Regions from separate parts of the Cytobacillus spongiae genome, predicted to be linked through region 3. Evidence: riboswitches for the same ligand, from Rfam matches in the RefSeq annotation. Region 3 holds a riboswitch; each other region holds the start of a gene.
The links. Region 3 has a riboswitch for S-adenosylmethionine ahead of metK (methionine adenosyltransferase). Riboswitches for the same ligand answer to the same signal wherever they lie in the genome.
Positions count from the first base shown of each region.

Region 1: it holds a riboswitch for S-adenosylmethionine, as region 3 does, so the genes downstream of both, LS684_RS03765 (methionine ABC transporter ATP-binding protein) here and metK (methionine adenosyltransferase) in region 3, are expected to answer to the same signal.
Region 2: it holds a riboswitch for S-adenosylmethionine, as region 3 does, so the genes downstream of both, LS684_RS21410 (methionine biosynthesis PLP-dependent protein) here and metK (methionine adenosyltransferase) in region 3, are expected to answer to the same signal.
Region 4: it holds a riboswitch for S-adenosylmethionine, as region 3 does, so the genes downstream of both, LS684_RS22740 (YezD family protein) here and metK (methionine adenosyltransferase) in region 3, are expected to answer to the same signal.

Region 1 is NZ_CP089997.1:718,695-723,725, reverse strand. It holds gene LS684_RS03780 (M20 family metallopeptidase) at 1-462, opposite strand, end outside; gene LS684_RS03775 (MetQ/NlpA family ABC transporter substrate-binding protein) at 508-1,338, opposite strand; gene LS684_RS03770 (methionine ABC transporter permease) at 1,356-2,006, opposite strand; gene LS684_RS03765 (methionine ABC transporter ATP-binding protein) at 1,996-3,027, opposite strand; SAM riboswitch class I at 3,171-3,278, opposite strand; SAM riboswitch class I at 3,417-3,522, opposite strand; gene LS684_RS03760 (GGDEF domain-containing protein) at 3,755-4,819, shown strand; gene LS684_RS03755 (VanW family protein) at 4,879-5,031, opposite strand, start outside.
Region 2 is NZ_CP089998.1:182,466-187,496, reverse strand. It holds gene LS684_RS21420 (bifunctional homocysteine S-methyltransferase/methylenetetrahydrofolate reductase) at 1-1,608, opposite strand, end outside; gene metC (cystathionine beta-lyase) at 1,626-2,810, opposite strand; gene LS684_RS21410 (methionine biosynthesis PLP-dependent protein) at 2,803-3,924, opposite strand; SAM riboswitch class I at 4,015-4,124, opposite strand; gene LS684_RS21405 (tryptophan--tRNA ligase) at 4,248-5,031, opposite strand, start outside.
Region 3 is NZ_CP089997.1:3,323,490-3,328,520, forward strand. It holds gene asnB (asparagine synthase (glutamine-hydrolyzing)) at 1-609, opposite strand, end outside; gene metK (methionine adenosyltransferase) at 1,162-2,361, opposite strand; SAM riboswitch class I at 2,678-2,855, opposite strand; gene LS684_RS16755 (thiol-disulfide oxidoreductase DCC family protein) at 3,014-3,388, opposite strand; gene pckA (phosphoenolpyruvate carboxykinase (ATP)) at 3,597-5,031, shown strand, end outside.
Region 4 is NZ_CP089998.1:445,144-450,174, forward strand. It holds gene sat (sulfate adenylyltransferase) at 1-218, opposite strand, end outside; gene cysP (sulfate permease) at 262-1,326, opposite strand; gene LS684_RS22735 (phosphoadenylyl-sulfate reductase) at 1,342-2,040, opposite strand; gene LS684_RS22740 (YezD family protein) at 2,144-2,299, opposite strand; SAM riboswitch class I at 2,384-2,489, opposite strand; gene LS684_RS22745 (MaoC/PaaZ C-terminal domain-containing protein) at 2,645-3,052, opposite strand; gene LS684_RS22750 (MaoC family dehydratase N-terminal domain-containing protein) at 3,049-3,498, opposite strand; gene fabG (3-oxoacyl-ACP reductase FabG) at 3,514-4,272, opposite strand; gene LS684_RS22760 (phosphotransferase family protein) at 4,352-5,031, opposite strand, start outside.

The sequences.
Region 1 (5,031 bases), 1.5 Mb from region 3:
GAGGAGTCCATGCTTTACAAAGCTCCCTTTCGCACTGCCATTTGGACCCCCTTCCTCCGCAGGCGTGCCTAACACGACTACTTCACCACCTGTGTCCTCAATCGCTTTGCTGACCGCAATTCCTGCTGCTACACTAGTAGTTCCAATGATATTGTGTCCGCAAGCGTGACCAAGACCTGGCAATGCATCGTATTCAGCGAGGAATGCAATCGCTGGTCCTGGCTTTGCGGCTCTTTTTCTAGCAAAAAATGCCGTCTTATGACCTGCCACACCTTTTTCGACCGTGAAGCCTTCTGTTTCAAGTAGGGAGATTAATAGACGAGAAGCAAAAAATTCTTCATTTCCAATCTCAGGTTTATCATGTATTTGATGACTAGTAGATATATAAAGCTCCTTTTTACTATCCACATCGTCAGTTATTGCTTTTTTCTGCAAATGATACGTATTTGCAATTGTTGTCATCTTTCTTCAACCTCCCTCGTTTTTCGTAAGCATGGTAACAACTAATCATTCTCCAATCTCACTAAGTGGAACAAAGGTAGGAATCACATTCCCTTTGTACTCCTTCTCAATAAATTCAGCCACATCATCTTGTTGATAGAGTTCAGCTAGCTTCTTCAATGACTCGTTATCCTGATCCTCCGCTCGAACAGCAATAATATTAATGTAAGGGGTTGCCGTTGCACTTTCATGGAAAATCGAGTCATTAACAGGACTGAACCCCGCATCTACTGCGATTCCATTATTAATTATGCTTGCAGCAACATCCGGTAATACTCGCGGTGTTTGCCCTGCTACAACTGGAACAATCTCAAGATTCTTTGGATTTTCAACGATTTGATCTAGAGAACCATTCCCATCGAAGTCATCTGGTAGCTTGATTAAGCCCGCCTCTTGCAGGAGCAAGAATGCACGGCCCATATTGGTTGCTTCATTTGGAACAGCAATCTTTCCACCTTCTGGGATTTCATCAACAGACTTGTATTTCTCTGAATAAATTCCCATCGGTGCAATAACGGTCGTCGCAATTGGAACAAGATCCAGATTATGCTCCTTTTTAAACGCATTGAAATATGAAATTGTTTGAAAAGCATTTGCATCAAGTTCTTCCTCTGCTAACGCAATATTGGGCTGAACATAATCAGAGAACCGAACAATCTCCACCTGAATGCCCTCCTTCTTTGCTTTTTCCGAAACATAGTCCCAAATTCGATTGTCAGAACCACTTACTCCTACCTTAATAGTAACTTCCTCTTCCTTGCCGCTCGTTTTCGATGAGCATGCTGTACTAAAGACCAATAATGCTAGAACAATAACGAATAATCCAATTTTTTTCATGATGAAATTCCTCCTTTTTATCTTCTTCTAATTTTTTTCGATAAAATATTGCCAAAGGATTGAAGCCCTTGAACCATGACAACTAAGATCCCAACGGTAATTAGCATGACCGTAGTATCAAACCGCTGATACCCATACGTAATCGCAAGATCCCCAAGTCCACCTCCACCAACAGCCCCAGCCATAGCAGATGCACCAACAAGACCGACAGTTGCTATTGTAATGGACAGCACGAGTGAGCTTAGTGCCTCTGGTATGAGAAATCGAACAATGATTTGCCAAGGTGTAGCTCCCATCGCCTCTGCTGCTTCAATTACCCCAGGGTCAACCTCTAATAGGGAATTTTCAATTAATCTAGCAATATACGGCCCTGCATAAAATACAAGCGGAACCACAGCAGCTGCAGTACCAATCGAAGTTCCGACGATAAGTCGAGTAATTGGAATAATTGCCACCATCAAAATAATGAAGGGCACAGAACGAAAAATGTTAATTATTCCATTTAAACAATTGAACACAACCTTATTTTCAAGAAGATGTCCCTTTCTCGTTACAACGAGTAGAATCCCGAGTGGCAAGCCCAATAAGGTGGAGAATAACAGGGATGCAGCTACCATTTGAATTGTTTCAAGAAGGGCATCGATAATTTGTTGCTGATCAACTAGCATGTGTGGTCACTTCCTTTATTAAAACTTCTTGCTGATTGATGTACATTAGTGCTCGATTGATTTCTTTCTCCTCCCCTTGAAATTCCACAATTAAATTGCCATATGGAATCCCTTGAAGCTCTGTAATATTCCCAAAAAGAACATTTACGTGAAGATCAAACTTCTTGGCTAGTTTGGAAAAAAGAGGCTCACCCGCCGATTCTCCTACAAAGTGAATTCGGTACACTCTCTGTATTCCTTCTACATTTTCAACCAATCTCTTCACCGCCTCTGGTAATTGATCATTCATCACAGAGCTAACAAAGCTTCGGGCTGTTTCTGTTTTAGGAGAAGAGAACACTTGAAAGACTGTTCCTTCTTCAATAATCTTGCCTCCTTCAATCACTGCTACCCGATTGCAGATCTCTCGGATGACAGACATTTCATGGGTAATGATAAGGATGGTAATTTTATATTCCTCATTGATTTTTTTCAGAAGCTGTAGAATCGCACGAGTCGTTTGGGGATCGAGGGCTGATGTCGCTTCATCACATAATAGAATCGATGGCTTTGTTGCTAGTGCCCTCGCAATTCCAACTCGCTGCTTTTGCCCTCCAGAAAGCTGATCCGGGTAATTATTTGCCTTTTCATTTAGACCGACAAATTCCAGTAGCTCCATTACCCTTGTTGTAATCTCCTGCTTGGAAACTTTCGCCAAGCGAAGAGGGATCGCCACATTGTCAAAAACCGTTTTCGAATTGAGGAGATTAAAGTGTTGAAAAATCATCCCAATATCTTTCTTCGCTTCTCTCACCTGTTTGGTCGATAACGATAGTAAATCTTTCCCATCGACGATCACCTTCCCACTCGTCGGTCGTTCAAGTAAGTTGACGCAGCGAATTAACGAGCTTTTCCCTGCTCCACTAAATCCAATAACACCAAAGATATCCCCCTTCTTGATATGAAGGTCCACTCCATTTAACGCGTGAACCTGTTCTCCGCTACTTTCATATACTTTTCGAACATCCTGAAATAAAATCATCGTTTGTCACTCCTTTTTCATTTTTTATTAAACAGGGATGATACTTTTTCTGATTTTGAATGAGTTACTGTCATGATTAACTGTAAAATGTACCAACAAAAAACCCTCTTCAGACAAGAAGAGGGGTCTACATTGTAGAGCTCTTCTTATCTTTACAAGCTATATCGCTTGCTGGATTTGGCACAGTACTAATTATTAGTCCGCTGCCGAGGCTTCATTGGGCCATTTCCCTCTACCTCTCTTGATAAGAAATACATTATTAACCTATCGGATTACTATGTTTTAATATAAAAAAGACTCTTGTTTTCAATCTCCTTTCCTTTTTTCAGGAATGAAAAAAACCTCTTCTCGATAAGAAGAGGTTCACCTAAACATATGTATGTTTCCTCTTCTTATCTTTCAAGTCATATGACTTGCTGGATTTGGCACAGTACTTGTAATCAGTCCGCTGCCGAGGTTTCATTGGGCCAGTCCCTCTACCTCTCTCGATAAGAATCACGATTTTTATTCAATTATTTCCTGTGAGATACACTTTACAATGATTCGTTAACTGTGTCAATTCTTATTTTTATTTTTTTCGAAGGTGTGCTGTAAGTATCCTTTCATTCGCTAATTGAAAAAAATGATAAAATATTCTGCTAAATACCCATTATTCCGGTAATTTATGGTAATATAAATTGGTGCTTTTTTCTAAATTTTGAACTTCTAGAGAGAGGAAGTCATCCCATTGATACAGTCTGTGTTATCCAACTTTGCTCTTTTGTTATTGTTGCACTTATGTATTAATATGATTTTCCATTACAAGCCATGTATTCCGAAAAGAGCCGGGGAATTTCTAATCATTTTCTTCGGTATAGCTGCGACGATTTCTATGTTCTACTTACCGATTCGCTTTGAGGAATATTTTCTCGATTTACGGCTCATCCCATTATTATTTTTAGCCATTATGAGAGGATGGAATACAGCCCTTCCTGTCTTATTTGTTGCTTCGATTTGGCGGCTGATTATGGGAGGTCCTGGAGCAGTCCCAGGAACCCTATTTGGTATGATTTTCCCTACAATCGTTGGCCTTTATTTTTTTCAAGGGGAAACTCCCCGCTACCATTTTAAGAAGATTGCGATCGCAACGACTATTGCATGGATTTTATCTGATTTCCCAACACTTTTCTTTTTTTCACTATCTGTGGATGAAGCTCTTCAGCTTTTAACTTTTCGATATGTTTCAATTATAGGTTCATCCTTTATCTTTTATATCTTTATTATTAACGGCATTCAACAAGAGGACCAGCGGCAACGATTAAACCAATTAGCTGATTTCGACCCGTTAACAGGACTCTATAACAAGCGAAAATTTCTTGAAGTCATGTCAGAACAAATCAGTCAAAACCCAAATAACCCTTACTTTCTCGCCTTGCTAGATCTAGACTTTTTTAAAGAAATCAATGACAAGTTTGGCCATCTAACAGGTGATCGTGTACTGATTCAATTTGCCCAGTATCTTAGGCAAAAGCAGACTGACCATATCATGTTCGCACGCTATGGCGGAGAAGAATTCATTGCATTTTGTAGCGGAGATTCGTTAGAAGAAACGGCTTATTACTTTAATGAACTCAGAAGGCATCTACTTCTTGAAAAGTTCAGCTCAGCGTCTGGAGAGATCACTCCAAGCATTTCTGTTTCAATCGGTATATGTCCATTTTATCCAGCCAAAGATGTTCACCAGCAAATTGATGTAGCAGATCAACTCCTATACGAGGCAAAAAGATTGGGAAGAAATCGAGTGTGCTACTAGATGTCCTCACTATTGAAAAGGCATTCAGACGAACTTAAGTCTGAATGCCTTTTTTCGATTTATAACGGGCGTTTGGATCTGACTTCAACCGTAATAGATCCTCCATTTGTGTATGCTTTTAACAGGAAGGGAACTCCTGTCGTATTCTGAAATTGGAAGTCGACTCCTCCCCACGAAACCGTAGCATCTCTCCCTTTAGGTACATACCCCAC
Region 2 (5,031 bases), on a different replicon from region 3:
AGGAACTTCGTGGTGCAAGAATTCTGCATTTCTTGAGCTGATCAGTGGCATGATTCCAATAAAGATCGGAACATCTAAATGTTTTGTGGCTTCATGCACTTGAAACAGCTGCTCTTTCCCGAATATGGGTTGGGAAATGAAATAATCGGCTCCCGCTTTCTTTTTCTTTTCGAGCCTTTTCACTGAAGCGTTCAAATGCCTGAAATTTGGGTTAAATGCTGCTCCAACTGAAAACTGAGTACGCTCACGGAGTGATTTACCTGAAAACGATATGCCTTCATTGTTCTGCTTGATTAATTCGATAAGTTCAAGGGACGACAGGTCATATACTGATGCAGCCCCTGGAAAATCACCAATCTTGGCGGGATCACCCGTTATCGCTAATATATTGTGAATCCCTAACGTGTGTAAACCCATTAGGTGAGACTGAAGTCCAATCAGGTTCCGATCCCGGCAAGTAATGTGGACTAATGGGGTGAGGTCAAATCTTGATTGGACAAGGCTGCCGATCGCGTCATTTCCTATACGTGGTGATGCCAAGGGGTTATCAGCAAGGGTGATTGCATCGATTCCAGCTCCCTTAAGGGCCTCAGCGCCTTGAAAAAACAGCTTGGTATCCAAATGTTTAGGAGGATCGAGTTCAACGATGATGGTTTTCTTTTCTTTTACCTTCGTATGCAACAGGCTCCCTTTGATAGTCGGAGATGATAACTGAACGATTTCTTTCTTTTTCACCTCTTTTTGTTTCACAGGTTCCCTGCTTTTCAGCCGGGCAGCAACTGATCGGATGTGATCGGGAGTCGTTCCACAGCACCCCCCGATAAGCCTTGCACCCTGCATTCTCAATTCATTGCTTATATCCCCGAAGTAATCCGGTTCAGCAGAGTAATAGAACCGTCCTTCTTCATAATTTGGGAGACTGGCGTTGGGATAGACGGAGATAAATGCTCTTTTAGGAAGGGGGACTGATTCTAAGGAGTTTACCATATGAAATGGACCCATACGGCAATTGATCCCTACAAGATCCGCTCCCAATAATTCCAGTTGTTGAAGGGCATCTTTTACCTCCAGACCATTTTGAAGCACTCCTGTTTCATGGAGGGAGACCTGTGCAATGACAGGAACATCGGTTTCCCGCTTTGCGATATTCAGGACCGTCGTTAATTCCTCGAAATCATAATACGTTTCAAGAAGGATGCCATCCACTCCCTCTAACAATAAACAATATAGCTGTTCACGAAAGCTCCTTTTGATTTCTTCTAACGTCACATTTTGTTTGATTGCCCTGATCCCCCCGATGGTACCGAGAACATAGGTATCAATACCCGCAGCTTTTCGCGCCAGTCGCACTGCAGCAGTGTTGATTTCCTTCACTGAATCTTCCAAACCGTATCTGGAAAGTTTCTGATAATTGGCTCCGTACGTATTGGTCTGAATGATATCCGCTCCAGCATCAGTATATTCTTTATGGACCTTTAACACTTCATTAGGATGGGATAGATTCAATTCTTCAAAGCATCTGTCCACTCCATATGAATACAGCAATGTTCCGATTGCCCCATCTGCAATTAAGATTCTTTCTTTCAATTCTTCCAGTAACGGCTTCATGGCTTCCCCTCCTTTTATTATAGATTTATCACACTAATCCCTTTGTTTTCCTTTATACTGTCCAGCCCGTTTTGAAGATCCTTTATGAGTTCATCCACGTGTTCAAGTCCAACAGATAATCGTAGTAAACCATCTGTAATCCCCCTTCGCTCTCTTTCGTCTTTTGGCATGGAAGCATGTGACATTCTGGATGGATAGGAAAGAATCGACTCTACTGCCCCAAGGCTCACTGCGAAGACAGGAATGGTGACATTTTGAATGAACTGCTTCACCTCATTCTCCCCCTTTAACCTGAAGGAAAGAACGGCTCCAGGGCCTTCTGCTTGTCGTATTTGAATTTCGCGGCCAGGATGAAAACTCAGGCCCGGGTAATACACCTCTTCCACTTCCTTTCTTTTCTCAAGGAAGTTTGCTATTTTAAAAGCTGATTCTGATGACTCCTTCAATCGTACATGCAGTGTTTTCAAACCTCTCAGAAGCAGCCAGCAGTCCTGGACACCGAGGACTGCACCGAAAGAGTTTTGCAAGAAAGAAAGCTTGTTTGCAACCTCTATATTCCCCGTTACGGCAAGGCCTGCTAATACGTCACTATGACCGGCAAGAAACTTCGTCGCACTGTGAAGAACAACATCTACCCCTAAACTGATCGGTCTTTGAAGAAGGGGGGTCATAAAGGTATTATCTAGAAATGTTAAACATCCATTCGCTTTGGCAAGCTTCACCACTCCTTCAATATCCGTAATATTCAAAAGCGGGTTTGAGGGAGTTTCCATATAAATCACTTTCGTATTGTGCTTTATTGCACAAGCCACCTCATGGAGGTCCTTCATGTTTACAAATGAATATTCAATACCAAACTTGGTAAGTACCTCTGTAATCATTCTGTAAGTTCCGCCGTACACTTCTTCAGATACGAGAACATGATCTCCGCTTGATAATAATAAAAAGCTTGTTGAGATGGCTGCCATTCCCGATGAAAAGGCAAATCCTTTTATTCCTCCTTCTAATTCTGCAATCGTTTCTTCTACAGTTTCCCGCGTCGGATTACCTGAACGGCTGTAATCATATGTTCCATACTGATCGAAATTCTGTTGATGGAAGGTGGTAGCATGATGAAGCGGCGTAGAAACAGCACCGGTTTCTTTGTCAACCCCGTGAGAATGAATGAGTGACGTCTGAAGTGAAAATGGTTTTTTACTCATACGTAAGCACCTCTTTCTCCAATTGATGAAACACATTCTCCAAGTCTTCAATAAGGTCATCTATATATTCGATTCCCACCGAAAATCGCAGGAGTCTGTTGCATATCCCTATCTTTTTTCTTTCTTCCTCAGGAATGTCAGCATGTGTTTGCGTAGCAGGATAAGTGATGAAGCTTTCTACTCCACCCAGGCTTTCTGCAAATGTAATGACCTTCAAGTGTTTCAGGAAGGGGGCAACCCATTCTTCTTTTGCAATACGAAAAGAAAGCATTCCTCCCTTTCCTGGATATAAAACATCCGTTACACATTCATGCTCTTCAAGGTACTTTGCCAGTCTCTTTGCATTTTTTTCATGCTGAGCCATGCGAAGACTCAGGGTTTTCATTCCCCTTAATAAGAGCCAACAATCGAATGGGGCAAGCACCGCACCTATAGAGTTTTGGATAGTATAGAGCTTTTCACCAAGATCTGTTGTATTTACGACCACAATGCCAGCCAATACATCATTGTGTCCCCCTAAATATTTCGTAGCGCTGTGAATCACCATATCCGCCCCATTGGTAATGGGTTTCTGCAGCACAGGTGTGTAAAAGGTATTGTCGACAATGAGAAGCAGCCCCCTTTCTTTTGCTATGTCGGCTACTTCTGAGATACTCGCCTCATTCATTAACGGATTGGTAGGAGATTCAAGGAAAATGGCTCTGGTCTCGGCAGATATCTTTCCCTTTATTGCCCCCATGTCACTTGTATCAATAAAGTGACATTTGATCCCATATTGTGCTTCATACTGAACGAATAATCGGTAGCTGCCACCGTATAAATCTTTCGACACAATCAATTCATCCCCGCTCACAAATAGGTTCAAAACGGCCTGGATGGCCGCCATCCCCGAACTAAAGGCAAATCCCCTCTCCCCCTCCTCCAATTCTGCAAGAGTTTCTTCTAATGTAGTACGGGTCGGATTACCCGTTCTTGAATAATCATAGCCTGTCGATTCCCCGATCCCCTTATGTGCATAGGCAGTGGTTAAATGAATAGGCAGGCTTACGGCACCCGTACCGGGATCTTTTCGGTTTCCTGCCTGGACCAGTAACGTATCAATATGATTTTTCAACTTTCTTCTCTCCTTTTCTTCCTTGAAATCGAAAAGAAAAAAACAAAAAACCTTCTTAAAAAATAAGAAGGTTTTGTACATTCGTTTTCCCTCTTATCGTTCAAGTTGACATCAACTTGCTGGAATTAGCACCATACCTGATACTGCGGCTGGTTGCTGAGGTGTCGTCGGGCCAGTCCCTCTACCTCTCTTGATAAGAAACTATATGATTGTGTGAAAAATAACTTTCCCATAACTTATAACAAAGAATGTTAATTGTCAATGAGAATTATGAATTATCTGAAAATATATGATAATGATCGGTCACACCAGCAGGTTCTAAGTTACTGATAAATCCCGATTTTTTCTTTAATTTCTTTCAAAAAGGGAATCGTTTTTTTTCTGGCTTTCTTTGCTCCATCGTATAGGATAGCATCAAGCTTCCGGGGATTGGCTATCAGTTCATCATATTTCAAGCGAGGTTCTGCAATAAAGGAATTCATTACTCCAAATAGCTCTTTCTTCGCTTCCCCCCAGCCTATCCCTTGTTCAAATCTCCTTCTCATCTCTACAGTTTGTTCGATGGTGGCAAATTCTTTGTAAAGGGCAAAAATGACGGATGAGTCAGGGTCCTTAGGCTCTTCAGCCGGCATGGAATCAGTCTTGATCTTATTGATCAGTTTTTGAAGCTTTTTTGGTTCCTCGAACAAAGGAATCGTATTATTATAGCTTTTGCTCATTTTACGTCCGTCGAGTCCAGGTATAACGGATGTTTCTTCCTGAATGATATATTCTGGGATCGTAAATATTTTTCCATATTGTTTGTTGAAGCTTTCAGCCAGGTCACGTGCGATTTCAACATGTTGTATCTGGTCTTTCCCCACAGGCACCAACTCTGATTGAAAGAGGAGAATATCAGCGGCCATTAATATGGGGTACGTGAATAATCCCATGTTGATTCCTGCATCTACATCTTTTCCACTACGTTGATTTCCCTCTGCAAGGGATTTGTAAGCGTGAGCACGATTCATCAATCCCTTGGGTGCAAAACAGGAAAGAATCCAGCTTAACTCAAAAATTTCAGGAATGTCGGATTGACGATAAAAGATTGCCCGATCAGGGTCGAGG
Region 3 (5,031 bases):
TAGCTTTTGAATTCCATCTGTCATCGTATATGGTTCAGGAACAAATTGATAGGTTAAATAATGCTGCAGAGAATCATAGTTGATCACTTCATTTTCTAATGCCAAAAGGATACTTTTCTTCTCTGATCCGAAGAAAGTCTTTTCTCCATCATCATAATAGAAAAACGGTTTAATCCCGAATGGATCTCTAGCTCCATAAAGAGTTTGCTCCTGTTTATCCCAAATGACAAATGCAAACATTCCTCGAAGCTTCTCAACTGCTTTCTCGCGTAAATGGCTGAATAGCGCAATAATGACTTCTGTATCTGAGCTAGTTTCAAAATTTAATCCTTCGTTAAGTAGCTCTTCACGTAGCTCCACGTAATTATAGATTTCTCCGTTAAAGATAATCCAATAACGTTCATTTTCATATGTCAATGGTTGGTGTCCACTTTCAATGTCAATGATGCTAAGCCTGCGAAAGCCAAATTGGATATGGTCATCGTAAAAATATCCATCATCGTCAGGTCCACGATGAGTAATTATATCATTCATATTTTTAAATACATGTCTTTGATTATCTTGAAAGTTCTGTGCCTTTTCATGTACACAACCAATAAATCCACACATTATGTACGTCACCTACTCCATTTCTATTATGTAATAATCTATTTGAAACTCAGATGTTTTCACATACATTGTTGTTTTTGAAATATGGGCCGTTTTCTGCTCCAGGATACTCGCTTGCAGCGAGGAGTGCGGTGAGTATCCTCGGTTTCGCCTGTGGGGTCTCACCTGTCCCACTGCTCTTGCAGGCGTCTCGCATCCACTCGCTCCAAACTGCTAGCCTTCATATGAAGAAAGGAATCTTACCTCATATTAAACAACAAGCTTTTAGAATATAGCCTTTTAATAAGATCTATTTGATTAACAAAAATATCCTTATTAAATAGAGTTTTTCCTCACAACAAGCTTTTCTAAAACAGGATAAACTTAATGGCATATCAATAAAACATACCTACTAATACTACCATTAATTATTTTATAATTGCACGGTTAAACTGAAAAAACAATAGGAAATATTAAGGGGATTCCCTTATAGGATCATTTATATATAGAGACGATATGAAAAAGACGGAAGTTACATGGATGTAACTTCCGTCTTTTTCATTTTGTTAGAGATTATACATTCGCTTGTTCGCGCAATGCATCAGCTTTGTCTGTAGCTTCCCATGGAAGGTCAAGATCATTGCGTCCAAAGTGTCCATAAGCAGCCGTTTGCTTATAAATCGGGCGACGTAGATCTAACATATTGATAATCCCTGCTGGACGAAGATCAAAGTTACTACGTACTAGATCTACTAATACATCTTCACTTACCTTTCCAGTGCCAAAAGTATCAACGGAAATAGATACAGGCTGTGCTACACCAATTGCATAAGCTAATTGTACTTCTACTTTATCTGCTAACTTAGCCGCTACAAGATTCTTTGCTACATAGCGAGCTGCATATGCTGCAGAGCGGTCTACTTTTGTAGGATCCTTACCAGAGAATGCTCCTCCACCGTGACGAGCGTATCCACCGTAAGTATCAACAATAATTTTACGGCCAGTTAAACCAGCATCCCCTTGTGGTCCCCCAATAACAAAACGACCAGTAGGATTGATGAAGTATTTAGTGTTTTCATCAATTAGTTCTTTTGGTACAACTGGATTAATAACATGTTCTTTTAAATTACGCTGGATTTGTTCCAGGCTAATTTCTGGATGATGTTGAGTTGAAATAACAATCGTATCAATACGAACTGGCTTGTCATTTTCATCGTACTCAACTGTTACTTGCGTTTTACCATCAGGACGCAGGTATGGAAGAATTTCTTCTTTACGTACTTCAGTTAAACGACGAGAAAGCTTATGAGCTAATGAGATTGGAAGAGGCATAAGCTCTTTTGTTTCATTACAAGCAAAACCAAACATTAATCCTTGATCCCCAGCTCCAATTGCTTCGATTTGCTCATCAGTCATTAAGCCTTCGCGAGCTTCTAACGCTTGGTCAACCCCCATAGCAATATCAGGAGATTGCTCATCAATAGAAGTTAAGACCGCACATGTTTCTGCATCAAAACCATATTTTGCACGAGTATACCCAATTTCTTTCACTGTTTCACGAACGATCTTTGGAATATCTACGTATGTAGAGGTAGTAATTTCACCAGCAACAAGTACAAGACCAGTTGTTACCGATGTTTCTGCCGCAACACGAGCATTGGCATCCTTAGCTAAAATTGCATCTAAAATCGCATCTGAAATTTGGTCACAGATTTTATCTGGATGACCTTCAGTAACTGACTCAGAAGTAAACAAACGACGTTTCGTTGACATCTGATTTCCTCCTTATATAAGAAAATAGCGAGGTTATCCTTTTGGCAAAAGATCAACCGCATATTTAACCTCAAGGTTGATACGGTACTCATTCCCTAAGTAATAAGAACAGCTTACTCCCACATTTCATTACGGTTATGGTTACTCTATACCTTATGAAGTGGTCTGGTAAACTTGGAGTTTTTATTAGGTTTTGGAATTCAAGATGAATTATTCATAAATATCCGATAGAAACTCCAGTCAAGATCATTTTAAACATAAAAAAACCTTCCCTATATAGAGGAAAGGTTGTTAGCAAAATGATTTGCGCCTTTCACTCTTATCGTTCAAGGATCGTGTCCTTGCGCAGATTTAGCACCTTTGCTCAAAAATAAAAGAGTTCTAAGAAGTCACGGCAAATTACTCTTGCCGTATGTGTTTGAATTCTTTAAGATCTTTGATAGCAGGTTGCTGGGTTTCATAGGGTCTGTCCCTCCACCAGCTCAGGATAAGAGAGTATCCGTTCAAGGAAAAATCATATCGTATCACATCGGATAATGTCAATGTTTTTTCAAAAATACTTTCAATTTACTCTTTTATTAGCATTTTGTATGTTATGGAATAAGTGAACCATCTGCTCCTGCCAAAATAGGAAGAATAGCTAAAGCAACTCTTATAAAGAGCATGATCCATCCTCACATTTACGTTTAAGGAAACGATGACGATTTTTTGCAATAAGTTTATAAGCCGGGACACCTATAAGAGGAACAAATGGGATGTATAATAAGGTAGCGATTATTGTAAATACAGGAGAAGTCAACAATAACCTCCGCACAGCATAAAACCCTTTTACTATTTTTTGATTCGGTAATATTATATGAAGCTCTTTTCTGAGATCTTCTTTAGTGAATGGAAATGACTTGTTTAAGCGCTCATACGTTTGCAGAGACACCCACTCTACTTTATTCAAACGATCCAATCGACGAAAGAGTTTTTTAGATTCTTGGCAAAGAGCACATGTTTCATCATATAGGGCAAGTATTTTCATCTCATCAGTCCCATTGTTAAATATTTGGAATATACATATAAATACACATTGTGGGGGTTAGACAGGAAATGTAATATATATTTTGAAAATTGATTGAACAAAAAACTTTTTTTGAATTAGTATAGACTAATTGTTTAAATGTGTTATACTAATTTAGAGATGTAATCACTTTCAAAAATACTATTGAAAAAAGGAAGGTATTCATCAGATGAATTCTGTAAGCATATCTAGTGAATTAACTGAGTTATTAAAAGGCAATAACATTCAAATGCATTTATCAGTGCCACAGCTAGTGGAAAAGGTTTTAACACGTGAAGAGGGTGTTTTAACATCTACTGGAGCTGTACGTGCTACAACTGGTAAATATACAGGTCGCTCCCCTAAGGATAAATATATCGTAGAAGAAGCTTCAATTAAAGATAAAATTGATTGGGGTTCTGTTAATCAACCTATATCTGAAGAAGTATTTAACAACTTATATAATAAAGTAATAAACTACCTTGCCCAAAAAGATGAAGTATTTGTTTTCAAAGGATTTGCTGGTGCAGATAAAAAATATCAACTTCCAATCCAAGTCATTAATGAATATGCATGGCATAACCTTTTTGCGCATCAACTTTTCATCCGTCCAACAGAAGAAGAACTATTGGATCATGAAACGAAGTTCACTGTTATCTCTGCTCCAAATTTCAAAGCGGATCCTTCCGTTGATGGAACGAACTCTGAAACTTTTATCATGGTATCATTTGAGCGTCGTACCGTTTTAATTGGTGGTACAGAGTACGCAGGAGAAATGAAGAAATCGATTTTCTCTATTATGAACTATCTTCTACCTGAAAATGATATCTTATCTATGCACTGTTCAGCAAATGTTGGTTTAGAAGGTGACGTTGCGTTGTTCTTTGGTCTATCTGGAACAGGAAAAACCACTCTATCTGCTGATCCTAACCGCCGCTTAATCGGTGATGATGAGCACGGTTGGTCTCCAAACGGTGTATTCAATATTGAAGGTGGATGCTATGCGAAATGTATCAATTTATCTCGTGAAAAAGAACCACAAATCTTTGATGCGATCCGTTTTGGTTCTGTTTTAGAAAACGTCATGCTAAACCATGAAACTCGAATTGCAGATTATGATGATAACACACTTACAGAAAATACACGTGCTGCATACCCTATCCAAGCAATTGATAATATTGTTGACCCTAGCATTGCAGGACATCCTAATACGATCATTTTCTTAACAGCAGATGCTTTTGGTGTACTACCTCCAATCTCTAAATTAACAAAAGAGCAAGCGATGTTCCACTTCTTAAGCGGTTATACATCAAAGCTTGCAGGTACTGAGCGAGGGATTACTTCACCTCAAGCAACTTTCTCAACTTGCTTTGGTTCACCATTCTTACCACTACCAGCTACTACTTACGCTGAAATGCTTGGTAAAAAAATCGATGAACACAATGCGAACGTATATTTAGTCAACACAGGTTGGACTGGTGGAGAATACGGCGTTGGTAACCGAATGAAGCTTTCTTATACGCGTGCTATGGTTCAAGCAGCTCTAGAAGGCGAATTAAATAATGTTGAAACGGTTACAGACGAAATATTCGGACTTAACATTCCTCTCCATGTACCTGGTGTAC
Region 4 (5,031 bases), on a different replicon from region 3:
CTCCAAACACACCCGCTTTCAAGCCGCAATGTTTCTACAACGCTCTTATAATCTGCTTCTGTCAGGAATCCGTCTATTGGACTGTAAGCACCAATCGCAATGAGTTCCAAATCACTTACTGCGATTTCATCCAGTGGGATTTCCTGTTGAACGTCCTCGAATGATTCTTTAGGTAGATAGGATTGAACCAGTACTCCACCGTGGGGTTGTAAACTCATTCTCCATTACCTCCTTAACATATTGATTTAATCGGAATTAAATTTATATACCGCCTCCATCTTCGTGGACGGACCGCCTTTCTTCACTCATGACCCGCATGAGGGAGAGTGCCCCCACAGTGGCAATGATGACACTCAAAGGAACAACGATTGAGTAGACATCACTATGGATAAAAATTTTAACCAAAAAATATGAAATACTGAGGGAAATCAGTGGAGAAACCACCCAAATTTTTACGATTTTCTTTACAATCTTCTTTTGCAGCATACGTTTACCGTTTTTAGCCATTCCAAGACCGATGATGGAAGAGGACGTAACCTGCGTTAGAGGGATCGGCAATCCATAGAGTGAGCTCAACATAACGAGGAATGCTCCTGTGGATGAAATGACGATTCCTTCTGCTTTAGAGTATTGCGTGATCTTCTTTCCATTTGTCTCCACCACCTTTTTTCCCAGTAAAATGGCTCCCAGTGCAACAAATAAACCACCAATCAAGATCCCCCTTGAAGGTGAGAGTAACCCCGCACCCACCAGAGGTCCCACAGCGTTTGCCACGTTATTCATCCCTGCTGAGAAAGCTTCAAAGAATCCGGCGGTAATCAAAAGGTAAGCAAGCCACCTTTTTTCAAATTGATACCCTCGCTTTTCAAGTCCAGCTAAACCTATACCGAAAAGCCATGTAACCCCAAATGCGACAACCGGGACAATCACCCAGAATGACATGATGGTGATCAGAGACTTTACATAAAGAACCTGATAGGCTACCCCCACTCCTACAACCGCCCCTACTGTGACTTCGCTGGTGGATAACGGAATGCCGATTACATTCGCCAGGAACAAAGAACTCGTCGCCGATAACAAAATGATGATGACGATTTTAATCGACAATACATTTTGTGGAATGATCCCTGAACTGATGGTCTTTACTACCTCTCCTCCCCCCAGGACCGCTCCGCTCAGGACACCGGCGGCACATATCCATAATGCTGTCCTGATGTTCTTTATCGCTCCCGCACCATATGCAACGCCCATCGATGCTGCCGCTCCACTGGCACCGATATTCATAGCAAAAAACAAGCTGATGATGAGGGCCGAAATTTCAAGCAAAGGTGTTCCCCCTTTTTAATGAAGGCCGCATTCCGTCTTCCCCTTCCCCTTCCATCTTCCGGAGCGAAGATCATTCATATCGATGGCCGGTGCTGTGCAGTGGAAGCAGCCTATGCTCGGATACCCTTGATCATGGAGGGGATTATAGGACAGGTTATGTTTATGGGCATACCTCCAAATCTCCTTCCAAGTCCAGTGAATCAGTGGGCAGATCTTAACGGATTGAAATTTATCATCTTTATTAATGAATTCAACGTCAGCCCTCGTCGAAGATTGTTCCCTTCTTAACCCTGATATCCAGGCATTCCCTTTGGATAAGGTTTCTTTCAATGGGTCAAGCTTTCGAATTTGACAACACATGTTCGGGTGTTTCTCCCATAGCTTATCCCCATATACATCTGCCTGCTCTTTGATAGTCAGACTGGGCGTTTTCATGAGTATGTTCAGCCCCGGATAAGTGTCCTTCACTTTTTCAATGATTTCATACGTTTCCTTGAAATGAACGCCTGTATCCAGGAAAACAATGGTGGCAAGGGGTTGTACTTTGGATATGAGGTCAATGAGTACAATGCCCTCAATCCCGAAACTACACGCATACACTACACTTTCACCGTAATGGTTATAGGCCCATTTCAGGACGTGCAATGCCCCTTTATAGACCGGATCCACTTCAAAATCCAAGGTTGGTTGTTTCCAAGTTTCATAGGTTAACATGATACACACCTTTCCCTGATGCTTATCCAACTAAAAAGAGGCGATAACAAGATAAAGGGGATCCCCTTTATCCAGCTATGCGCCTCTAGTTTGTCTAGTCAGCTTATTTAATTCGGACTTTCTCATTTTTCTCTAATTGAATGACTTTACCATTCTGAACCACGATGGTTATCGATCCGAAATTCATCGTTTTCAACATAGAAGTGATTTTGTCCACGACTGCCTCATACCCAGCTTCATGATTATTATCGTTCGCCACATGATCCCCCCAATTTTCATCTTATCCAGAAAAAAATCAAGAAAAAAACAACCCCCCATTTTGGAAAGTTGTTCAGGTAAGTTTACCTTATCTTCCAAAATGACTTTACATTTTGCTGGAATTAGCACCTTACAATACGTAGGTTGCTGGGCTTCACAGGGCCAGATCCCTCCACCTCTCTGGATAAGAGTTATTCTTTTTAATATTCTAAATAATATCACACTTCTAGGGAAAGTCAACCCGAGTTTTTCTATCGGATTTATGTCTTTCTGCTTATTTTGTGGCAAAATTTCAATCCTACTTATCTTTATTCCTTTATTCGAAGCTTTACTACACTATATTTACTTAATGACGATAAAACTGAAATGTCAGTTTCCCGTCGATCACTTTCTTTTCGTCTTGATTTATGGCTGAAACGTTAAAACGTGCATGATCGATCCCTGTTTCAACTACTTCTGCTCTTAAGGTAATCACGTCGTGGAGGAAGACCATTCCTTTAAACCGTACTGAATACTCCCTCATATATCCTTCTTCATAGTAATCACTGAAAAGCTTGGACAGATTGCCCATTGTCCACATTCCGTGGGCAATGATTCCACGGAGACCAAGTTTACGTGCTTCTTCATCTATTGTATGAATGGGGTTATAATCCCCCGAAGCCCCTGCATATTTGATCAGGTCGATTCTCGTAACAGGTTCTAACTCAACTTCGGGAAGAAATTCACCGATACGATAGGACGATAGTACAGTCATTTTCCTAACCTCTCCCTTACTGCTTCTGTGATGATGACAATGGATTCCGCCGTAAAAATCCTGATCCCTGCCTGATCTTCACCAATGTCTTCTATCACAAGGAAACCTAATGTTCCATCCGAGCCTTTACGTTCATAGTAATCTTTTATTTCGGTATGACAGTGAATACGTTCACCAACTTTAAGTGGTCTTTTATAGTGAAAAGTTTGTTCCCCATGGATTAACCCGATGTTTGGAAGATGAAACCCTTCAATCGTTCCAAAATCAAACACACGGGGAAATGTAGGGGGAGCGATATTGTCCTTGTAACGAGATCGTTTACCTGCTTTTTCATCAACATATAGAGGGTGGGGATCTTTGATGGCTTCTGCGAATTTCCGCACCGCCCCTCTCTCCACATCATTTGCTACGGATGTTGAACGCTTGCCTATATGAGATTGAAACATACCATTCTCCTCCTGTTAAGCTTTGGGACCTCCGGCTACGTAAAGCACTTGACCATTGACAAAAGATGACTTTTCATCTGCAAAAAACGCCACTGCATGTGCGATATCTTCCGGCTGTCCGCTTCTACCGACAGGAATCCCTTGAAGACTAGCCTCTACCAGCTGTTCAAACGTGATTCCGATTCGCTTTGCCGTCTCCCTGGTCATTTCTGTTTCAATAAAACCTGGAGCTACTGCATTCGTTGTGATTCCGAAAGGCCCCAACTCAATGGCAAGGGTTTTCGTTAACCCTTGTAACCCGGCTTTAGCCGTGGAGTAGTTTGCCTGTCCCCTATTCCCGAGTGCCGAGGTAGAAGAAATATTGATGATCCGTCCGAATTTTTTCTTCACCATATACCCTTGAACTGCTTTTGCCACATTAAACGAACCCTTCAAATGGACATCCATGACCGTCTGCCAGTCGTTGTCACTCATTTTAAATAGCAGGTTATCTCTGATGACCCCGGCATTATTGACGACAATATCAATGGAACCAAAGGTATCGACTACTTCCTTGACAGCCATCTCCACTTCCTGGGACTGAACTACATTCGCCACTTTTATATAAACATCATATTGTTCTAACTCCGCACCCACATTACTTAAAGCTTTTTCATTTACATCAAGGATGGCTACTTTTGCACCTTCTTCCGCAAAGAAACTGGCGATTGATTTCCCGATTCCTCTGCTTCCCCCTGTCACTAAAGCTACTTTTCCTTTAAATCGTTCACCCATACATACAACCTCCCTGCCTTGTACAATTTGTCTTCTTTCTCCGTTTTAATAGATACCTTAAAATGATCCGTTTTTAAATCTATCCAAGACGATTTAATGCAGCCTCGTTCCCCAGGATGATCAAGGATTTCGCGAATCGGTCAAAATCCTTAAAGCGGGGATCTTTTGTTTGGCCCATTTTATACCGGTAGTAAATCTGCTGGACGATAACGGCGAGCTTAAAATAGGCAAAGGATAAATAGAAATGAATGTGATCCACATCCCTTCCACTCTTTCTGGCATATTCTTCGATAAATTGTGCTCTGCTGTAGAAGCCCTCCATCACCGTTACAGGAGGCTTACCAATTCCGAATTTCAATAATTCAGGGTCATCATATTGGATCCAGTATCCCATGGCCACCCCCAAATCTGCCAGGGGATCTCCTACAGTTGCCATCTCCCAGTCAAATAGACCCACCATGGACTTCAGGTCAGAAGAGAACATGGCATTGTTCAATTTATAGTCGTAATGGATGATAGTGGCTTCAGCATTGCTCGGTACATTCTTCATCAGCCATTGTGTCAGTTGACCAACCTCAAGGATTTCGCTGGTCTTCGCACGTTCGTACCTCCTAACCCACCCATGCACTTGCCTTTCCATAAAATGGTCAGGCCTGCTGATTTCATGAAGACCTGTCAGACGTGGATCGATGGAATGAAGTTCAACCAGTTTAGAAACCATCTCCTCTGAGATTCTCTTGCATACATCGGGTGTGACAT